Regions from separate parts of the Corallincola spongiicola genome, predicted to be linked through region 1. Evidence: predicted binding sites of a transcription regulator. Region 1 holds the regulator's gene; each other region holds the start of a gene.

Region 1 (2,204 bases):
GTAATAGCCAGGGTGAGGGTTATCTCTGGACAACCGATGCATTCAGTGAGATGAATTCTGAATTATATGATTAATGAGTTTTCCGACCAGGCGAGTGGTTTAAGAAAAATGAAGCGCGCTCAGATGGTAAAAGTAATTGCCGTCACCGGTGGTAAAGGTGGCGTAGGCAAAACGAATGTGTCGATCAATACCGCAGTGGCCATGGCCGAACAGGGAAAGCGGGTATTGGTGCTGGATGCCGATTTAGGCTTGGGTAACGTAGATGTGATGCTAGGCCTGCGGGTGCAGCATAATCTATCCCATGTGCTTTCTGGTGAAGTCGATTTGGATGATATCCTGTTGGATGGTCCCAAAGGTATCAAGATCGTTCCAGCCTCTTCTGGCACACAATCAATGGTTGAATTGTCGCCAACGCAACATGCTGGACTGATCCGCGCGTTTAGCGAATTGCGGACGGAGTTTGATGTCCTGCTTGTTGATACAGCGGCAGGTATCTCTGAGATGGTGTTGAGTTTTTCTCGCGCAGCTCAGGATGTCATGGTGGTGGTTTGTGATGAACCCACTTCAATTACCGACGCCTATGCGTTGATCAAGCTATTAAGCCGCGAACACGGCGTGTTCCGTTTTAAGATTGTCGCCAATATGGTGAGAAGCTTGCGGGAAGGTCAGGAGTTGTTTGCTAAACTTACGCGAGTCACGGATCGTTTTCTCGATGTCGCATTAGAGTTGGTTGCGACCATTCCTTTTGACGAAAACGTGCGTAAAGCGGTACGTAAGCAACAAGTGGTAGCTGATGCGTTTCCAAAATCTGCTGCATCTATTGCTTTTAGAACCTTGGCAGCCAAGGCTGTGAATTGGCCGATTCCATCACAACCGACAGGCCACTTAGAGTTTTTTATTGAACAATTGCTACAGAACCCTGAATTAATCGAAGAATAAACGCGTGAATAAAGCCGCGGCCTATATCGCAGAGCAGCGCCAAACGATTGTTGAGCAACACGCTGGTTTGGTAAAGCGTATCGCGCACCACCTCAAAGGGCGTTTGCCAGCTAATGTACAGCTGGATGATTTGATCCAATCGGGCATGATAGGTTTGCTGGAAGCCAGTAAAAACTATGATGGCACCAAAGGCGCTAGCTTTGAAACCTTTGCCGGGATCCGCATTCGTGGAGCCATGCTCGATGAGATCCGTAAGGGTGATTGGGCCCCTCGTTCCGTCCACCGTAACAGTCGGCGTGTTGCTGATGCCATCACTAGCTTGGAGCAAGAGCTCGGTCGTGATGCATTGGACACAGAAATCGCTCAAAAACTTGATATCACGGTGCAGGACTACCATCATATTCTTAACGAAGTAAGTACAGGGAAGATCATAGGCTTAGAAGATCTCGGTGTATCCGATGATGTGATAAGCGGAGATCAGGATACGACAAGAAGTCTGCCTTTTGATGGCATAGAATCAGAGCGTTTTCAAAGCGCTCTTGTGACCGCCATCAAAAGCCTACCAGAGCGGGAAGCGCTGGTGTTATCGCTCTACTATGATGAAGAGCTAAATCTGCGAGAAATTGGGGAGGTACTGGACGTGAGTGAATCACGTATCAGTCAAATTCACTCGCAGGCGATGCATCGGCTTAAAGCCAGAATGAAACATTGGACTAGCTGACCAACATTGTGTTGCGTCACAGTCACGTAAAGCTCACTGGAGGGCGTCTTGGATACAAGCATGAAAATTCTGATCGTTGATGATTTCTCAACGATGAGGCGCATCATCAAAAACCTGCTGCGGGATCTGGGTTTTAACAACACTCATGAAGCCGATGACGGCAACACTGCGCTGCCTATGTTACAGGGCGGTGATTTTGATTTTGTTGTCACCGACTGGAATATGCCAGGCATGCAGGGGATTGATTTATTACGTGCTATTAGAGCTGACGATAAGCTGAAAAGCTTACCGGTACTCATGGTGACAGCAGAAGCGAAGAAAGAACAGATCATCGCTGCTGCTCAAGCCGGAGTAAACGGTTACATCGTGAAGCCTTTTACAGCCGCTACGCTGAAAGAAAAGCTCGACAAGGTTTTTGAGCGTCTGGGTTAATGCGGTTCAAAGGGGAGCTTTATGGCTGATTCAAATCTGCCAAGCTTAACGCTTGAGCAGGCTAAACACTTGGTTTCACTCCTTGAAGAAGGGGAAGAAGCGAAGGCGCAGC
Region 2 (2,204 bases), on a different contig from region 1:
CCATGCCCTTCTGTACGGATCCGCTTATCATCAAGCCCCTGCTCTTTAAGGTAGTCTTTGATCGATTGCGCCCGCTTAATAGAAAGCTGCTCATTGTGCCAGCGTCCACCATAACTATCGCTGTAAGCATCAACCAGCACTAACTCGATCGTTGGTGCAAGCTTCAGGTATTCACCAATCATCTCCAGCTTACGCTGCGACTCTTTATTCAATTTGTCACTATTGGACTGATAATTCAGTACCGTATAGGAGATATCATCGAAGCTGTATGGCAGCAAATTATCAACACAGCTAAGGAAGTCATAGTATTGCTGACGGAAATTGACAGCGGAGAGACCAACCGCAACCTCATCGTTGCGTTGGTTCCAATCGCTGTAATAGAGCGTGGGCTGCATCCCCTTCTCCAACTCATGCAACATAACCCAAGCACTTTGTTGATCCACACGACCTTCAAACTGGCGATAAAGGGTTGTCTTGCCTATGCGCGCAGTAGGTAATCCAGGTTTCCAACTTGGCGGTACCGAACGCAAAGCCACAGGGGTTTTCTTGGCCGGTTGCAAGCGCATATCCAAATCGAAGTTCAAATTGATGAGCTTATTCGCCTTACTACTAAAACTCACTTCACCGTAATGGGGCACCTTGTGCTCTAGACGGCATTCAAGCCGCGAATCACTCGCCAATGCCCATTGGCTATTTTCTAAGCCCGCGGCGTACGTTCTCACGCCAGCATTGGCCTGCTGACTCACTATTAGCGCTATCGCAATAAGGCTAAGGTTTAAACGCATAACTCACCCAATTAACTTGGTATACAACACCATATTAACCTGTTATCGGCATCAACGCCGCTTTCTTTAGCAAGATCTGGATTGGATGTTAACGTCAGGGTTTGCGATACTGTTGCGCTTTCCATTCTCAGCTAAAGTGGTTATCAGCCTGTATGTCAGACACAGTTAAGCGTTCGCTACATCAACGTTTTCGTGGTTACTTCCCCGTCGTTATCGATATCGAAACTGGGGGCTTCAACCCCGCAACCGACGCTTTGCTTGAGATAGCCGCCGTCACTCTAAAGATGGATGATGACGGCTTTCTAACACCCGACCAGAAGATCCACTTTAATGTTTCTCCATTTATTGGTGCCAATCTGGATCCCAGCTCTTTAGCTTTTACCGGCATCGATCCGAATGATCCTGAACGCAATGCAGTCGCGGAATGTGAAGCGCTAAAAGAGATTTTCAAACTAGTTAGGAAAAGCCAAAAAGCGGCGGAATGTCACCGCTCAATCGTGGTTGCCCACAACGCAGCGTTTGATAACGCCTTTCTCAATGCGGCCGTGGCACGTTGTAATATCAAACGTAACCCATTCCACCCGTTTGCCACTTTTGATACCGCAACCGCGGCTGGTATTGCTTATGGTCAAACCGTGCTGCAAAAAGCCTGCAAAGCGGCGCAAATCGATTTTGACAGTAGCAAAGCACACAGTGCCGAATATGACACGATACGAACAGCTGAACTATTCTGCTCGATCATTAATCGTTGGCAGTCTCTGGGCGGGTGGCCAGTGGTAGATGTTGATGAAGAAACGGGCGACGCTGAGTAATTGACGTTAAGGCGTAACAACTTAAATAAAAAAGGCTGCCATAAGGCAGCCTTTTTTGTCACCGGAGTGATTTACAGTTTATCTGCGTTCTCAGACAGGTACGCTGCAACACCTTCAGGGCTTGCATCCATGCCTTTATCACCTTCAGTCCAACCTGCAGGGCAAACTTCACCGTGATCTTCATGGAACTGCAGTGCATCAATCATACGCAGCATCTCATCAACATTACGGCCCAACGGCAGATCGTTAACTACCTGATGACGAACATCGCCATTCTTATCGATCAGGAATGAACCACGGAAAGCAACACCTGCTTCAGGGTGCTCAACGTCATATGCCTGACAGATTGAATGAGTGATATCAGCAACCAGTGGATATTTAACCGGGCCAATACCGCCCTGATCTACTGGTGTGTTACGCCATGCGTTATGAGTGAAGTGAGAATCGATAGAAACACCGATAACTACAACACCGCGCTTTTCGAAATCAGCCATACGGTGGTCGAATGCCAACAACTCAGAAGGACAAACGAAGGTAAAATCTAATGGATAAAAGAAAATAACCGCTGGCTTACCAGCAATCGTCTCTTTCAAATTGAATGCGTCAA
Region 3 (2,204 bases), on a different contig from region 1:
ATTGATCGCGGATCTTTTCCGGCAACAGATGCAGATGTCGCTTTGCAAAGGCTTGTTGGGATTCCAGTTGCTCGGGCGAAGCTACGTTAGGCATTGTTGTTTGATGGTCAAAGCCTGCTTCTTCTTGGTGAAAACTGGCCGTCATATAAAAAATGGGTTTGCCATATTGAATAGCTTTAATACGACGGGTGCTGTAGCTGCGTCCATCACGGATCACCTCTACGTCGTAAACAATGGGGCGACTCGCATCGCCTGGTAATAAGAAGTAACTATGAAAAGAGTGAACTTTACGACTGATATCGACTGTTTGCTTAGCGGCCGCGAGAGCTTGGCCTATCACTTGCCCACCAAAAACTTGAGGAAAGCCAAGGTCTTGGCTTTGTCCTCGATAAAGCCCGGCTTCTATCTCTTCTAATGTCAGTAAGGAGGTGAGTTGATCAAGTACTTGGGTCATGTCGCTGATAGCCTTTTCTGGTCATACCTCTGTATTTAGCGTTGTTTTATCACTGTCGGTCAAGGGGTTTCGCTGTTGCCATCAGTTGTATGACTAGCTCCGCCATTTGCCCTTGAACGGCTGCCAAGTGTGGAGCAAGCTTGATTGGCACTGAAGGATGGGCTCGCTGGCAGGCTTCTAGCTCTTCAGGGATATCTTCAACAACGTGTCGTCCTGCGGCCAGAAAATAGGGCATCACATCGATCTCTGTTGCTCCCAGAGCAATTAAGCGCTCAAAGCCCTCTTTTATTGATGGGGAGGCTAACTCCAAAAAGGCCGCTTCGCACAATGCGTAACTTTGATGCGCGGCGATGACATGACCTAGCGCGATCACTTCTTGGTTAGATTCTTGGCGGCGGCTGCCATGAGCTACGAGGAGCAGTGCTCTTTTCTGGATATTTTGGGATTGGGTTTGCATATCTGTCTCATTTATTTTATTTCAGTGCGCGATCTTCTTTCGAAACGTCTAAACTCTTATCCATAACTGTCGATAATAGTTAAGAAAATAGCGAATGATATAAGGAAGTAGTAAGTCGCAATACAGTCATCTAGCCCTTTTGGCCCTGTTTTATTGCTGAGTGAAAACATGAATAAACTATCAATAGTCCACCGCATCTATCTAGCTTTTGCTGTGTTGGTTCTGCTGTTTGCCATTGCCGGCGGCATCTCGTTTCTTCAACTGAATAGTGTGAAGTCGAGTTTTTCGTCTGTGACCAATGATGCCAATCTACTTACTGCAGATGCCAACCTCGCTAAGATCCATGTGCTTGACTTGAATCGGCTAGCGAACAATGTGGCTTTGAGCGACAGCACTGATAGTTTGAGCGCTACTATACAAGCTATTGAAGCTGAATCGTCACGTTATCTTGCTAGCCTCGATCGCTTGGCGTCTCACGCCGATGTTTACGCTCATTCTCAAGTTTCAGATCAACTGGGTATCTTGAAAGGTCGCCTAGATGAGTATTCTCAGAGTGTAGAAATGATCCGTGAAAACCGCAGCAAGGTGCTGATTGAGAGCGATCAGATTGCAGAAGAGCGCAGCACCTTCCTGTATAAGACCTCTATCGCGAAGAAGGCTGTTAATTCAGGCAGTGCAAGTATGGCCGCGTATGATGGCTATATTCAAGGATTGCTGGATACCTTCAATTCGACGTTAGAGTTGATGGAGTTTATTACGACAAATCTGTTGGTGTCTGACGACATCGACAAGATGAATGAGATGTTGGATCGGATTAAGGTTAATGCGGTAACGCTGGATGATTACTATCTTTCGATTTTGGATGAAGTTGAGGGTTTGGATGGTAATGCCGATGTGAAAGATGGGATGGAACAACTGTTTTTCGCGGTTAATGATCCCAACGGAATTATTGCTCGACATATTGCGAATGTTAATCGTTCGAAGCAGGTAGCTGCCGCACTCGATACCATGGCGGATGAGTTAGTTGGCGATCTTTTTCTCTATGATGACATGGTTGATTACAGTCTAGAGATCACCGCTAGAGCAGAGGCAAAAGCGACCAGCGCGGTGTCCACTACCATCACATTAACCTTGGTGACATTAATCGGTGCCGTGGCGGTTGCCTTGGTGGTAGCTTGGTTAATGGGACAAGCGATCCGCGTGCCACTCAACAAAGTGATGCGTGTGTTGGATCTGATGGCTTCGGGAGATTTCCGTCAACGTATTCAACATAGTGGCGGCGATGAGTTTTCT
Region 4 (2,204 bases), on a different contig from region 1:
GTTGCCTCATCAAAGGCGACGTGACAGGTGGGCTGGCCACGGCGCAATGCATCGTTGTCCATCGCTGGCAGATCATCGTGGGTTAGTGAGTATGCGTGGACATACTCAATCGCTGCTGCCGCTGGTGCTAATTGTTGATCTGTCGCACCCAGCATACGGCCTGTTTCATACACCAAAAACGGCCTTATACGCTTGCCGCCAAGCAGTGCTGCATGGTGCATCGCATCCCTTAATCGGGGCGCATCTTGGGGTAATGCCGCCAGCTGTTGCTGGATCACTTGGTCAACAGTTGCTTGCCGACTTATCAATTGTTGTTTGATAGTCACGACCGCTGTTCATCCTGAGACATATCGATCAGCTGTTCTTCACCTTGCTCTTGCAACAACACTTTTACTTGTTGCTCAGCTTGCTGCAATTTTTGTTGCCCTGCCCGAGACAGGCCAACACCGCGTTCAAACTGGCGTAGCGCGTCTTCCAGAGGAAGATCGCCCTGCTCTAAGGTTGTCACGATACTCTCGAGTTCGTCGAGGGTCGCTTCAAAGGTCATATTTTCCGGTTTTTTTGCTGCCATACCGGCTCCTGTCAAAGTGTCGCGGCAAAGGTACCCCAGTGCTGGAAAAGGGTCAATTTGTTAACAAACATTCAAGTGACGTTAATCATTATAGAGTTGCTATGATTTGAGTATCGCAGTAATCGAGTGATCTGACGCAGGCATTTCGAATAAAACAGCTAACGCTTACAGATTATCCGACGATAATGAAAATGTGGGTCAAAACAGATGCTTGCTGGAGCTCATTTTTGTCGAGTTGCGCTTTGCGATGGCGCAACGGCAAAGCTATGATAGCGAGCAATATGCGTAATACCAAATCGTTGATGACTTTGGTGCTGTATACGCAACTTAGAACAAACAGGAGTATTGAGTGGATCTGGCAACGCTAATAGGCCTGGTTGGCGCATTCGGTTTCGTCGTCATGGCAATGATACTGGGTGGCGACCTCACTATGTTTTTCGATGTGCCATCGGTGCTGATCGTACTGATTGGTTCAATGTTTGTGGTGATGATGCAGTTTTCTATTGGCCAGTTTTTCGCTGCGCTAAAGATCACGGCAAAAGCTTTTATGTTCAAACTTGAGCGCCCAGAAGACTTGATTGAGAAAGCGGTCGAGATGGCTGACGCTGCGCGTAAGGGCGGCTTCCTAGCATTGGAGGAGGCTGAGATTGGTAACTCCTTTATGCAGAAAGGCGTGGACATGCTGGTCGACGGCCATGATGCCGAAGTGGTTCGCGACACCTTGCAAAAAGATATTCAGATGACGGCAAGTCGTCACGAGTTTGGTGCCAGCTTCTTTAAAGCGCTAGGGGATGTGGCTCCTGCCATGGGGATGATTGGTACCCTGATCGGCTTGGTGGCTATGTTGTCGAACATGGATGATCCCAAATCGATTGGCCCGGCGATGGCGGTAGCGTTGCTGACAACATTGTATGGTGCCATTCTGGCAAACATGGTGGCGATCCCTATTACGGCTAAATTGAACCTGCGCGCAGAAGAGGAGAAGCTTAATCGCAAGTTAATTCTGGATTCTATTCTGGGTATTCAGGATGGTCAGAACCCTCGGGTGATCGAAGCATTGCTGAAAAATTATCTGGCCGAAAGTAAGCGCCAGGTTGATACCACCGGCGAATAGGCGAGTTGAACCATGGCTGAAGTCGATGAAGACCACAAATGTCCCCCCCCTGGGCTACCTGCCTACATGGGGACTTTTGCGGACTTGATGTCATTGCTGATGTGCTTTTTCGTGCTGTTGCTGGCATTTTCAGAAATGGATGTGATGAAGTTTAAGCAGATCGCTGGTTCTATGAAGTATGCCTTCGGTGTACAGAATCAGATTGAAGTGAAAGATATCCCCAAAGGCACCAGTGTCATTGCTCAGGAGTTTCGTCCCGGCCGCCCTGATCCTACACCGATTGAGAATATCCAACAGCAAACTGTCGAAGTTACCCAGCAGACCCTGGAGTTTCAGGCGGGTGATGAAGACTCTGCGGGGGGGCGCTTGAAGCAACGGGGCGATGCCCGTGGTGGTGCGGCAGACTCGACCTCTACCGATGCCACTCCAGCAACGCCGTCAGAAGCTGAAGCGGCTAACCAAGAGCAGCTTGAAGAGTTAATGAAACGGTTGGCTGAGCAGCTGGAAGAGCAGATTGAA

The links. Region 1 encodes FliA, which starts transcription of late flagellar genes. Its sites were predicted from a motif close to CTAAAGNTNNNNNNNNNNNNGCCGATA; they were not measured.
Region 2: EXY25_RS05055 (flagellar protein MotY) is a predicted target of FliA. The motif match lies at 829-855, and genes of this name have one in related genera.
Region 3: EXY25_RS08655 (HAMP domain-containing methyl-accepting chemotaxis protein) is a predicted target of FliA. The motif match lies at 960-986, and genes of this name have one in related genera.
Region 4: pomA (flagellar motor protein PomA) is a predicted target of FliA. The motif match lies at 730-756, and genes of this name have one in related genera.

The regions. Positions count from the first base shown of each region.
Region 1 covers NZ_SHLY01000009.1:22,852-25,055, reverse strand. The annotation lists gene flhF (flagellar biosynthesis GTPase FlhF) at 1-74, shown strand, start outside; gene EXY25_RS17745 (MinD/ParA family ATP-binding protein) at 67-939, shown strand; gene EXY25_RS17740 (RNA polymerase sigma factor FliA) at 944-1,660, shown strand; gene cheY (chemotaxis response regulator CheY) at 1,709-2,092, shown strand; gene EXY25_RS17730 (protein phosphatase CheZ) at 2,114-2,204, shown strand, end outside.
Region 2 covers NZ_SHLY01000001.1:1,159,940-1,162,143, forward strand. The annotation lists gene EXY25_RS05055 (flagellar protein MotY) at 1-785, opposite strand, end outside; gene rnt (ribonuclease T) at 938-1,597, shown strand; gene EXY25_RS05065 (peroxiredoxin) at 1,669-2,204, opposite strand, start outside.
Region 3 covers NZ_SHLY01000002.1:674,435-676,638, forward strand. The annotation lists gene tesB (acyl-CoA thioesterase II) at 1-454, opposite strand, end outside; gene EXY25_RS08650 (sirohydrochlorin chelatase) at 504-911, opposite strand; gene EXY25_RS08655 (HAMP domain-containing methyl-accepting chemotaxis protein) at 1,080-2,204, shown strand, end outside.
Region 4 covers NZ_SHLY01000005.1:58,939-61,142, forward strand. The annotation lists gene ispA ((2E,6E)-farnesyl diphosphate synthase) at 1-326, opposite strand, end outside; gene xseB (exodeoxyribonuclease VII small subunit) at 323-571, opposite strand; gene pomA (flagellar motor protein PomA) at 921-1,685, shown strand; gene EXY25_RS13860 (flagellar motor protein MotB) at 1,698-2,204, shown strand, end outside.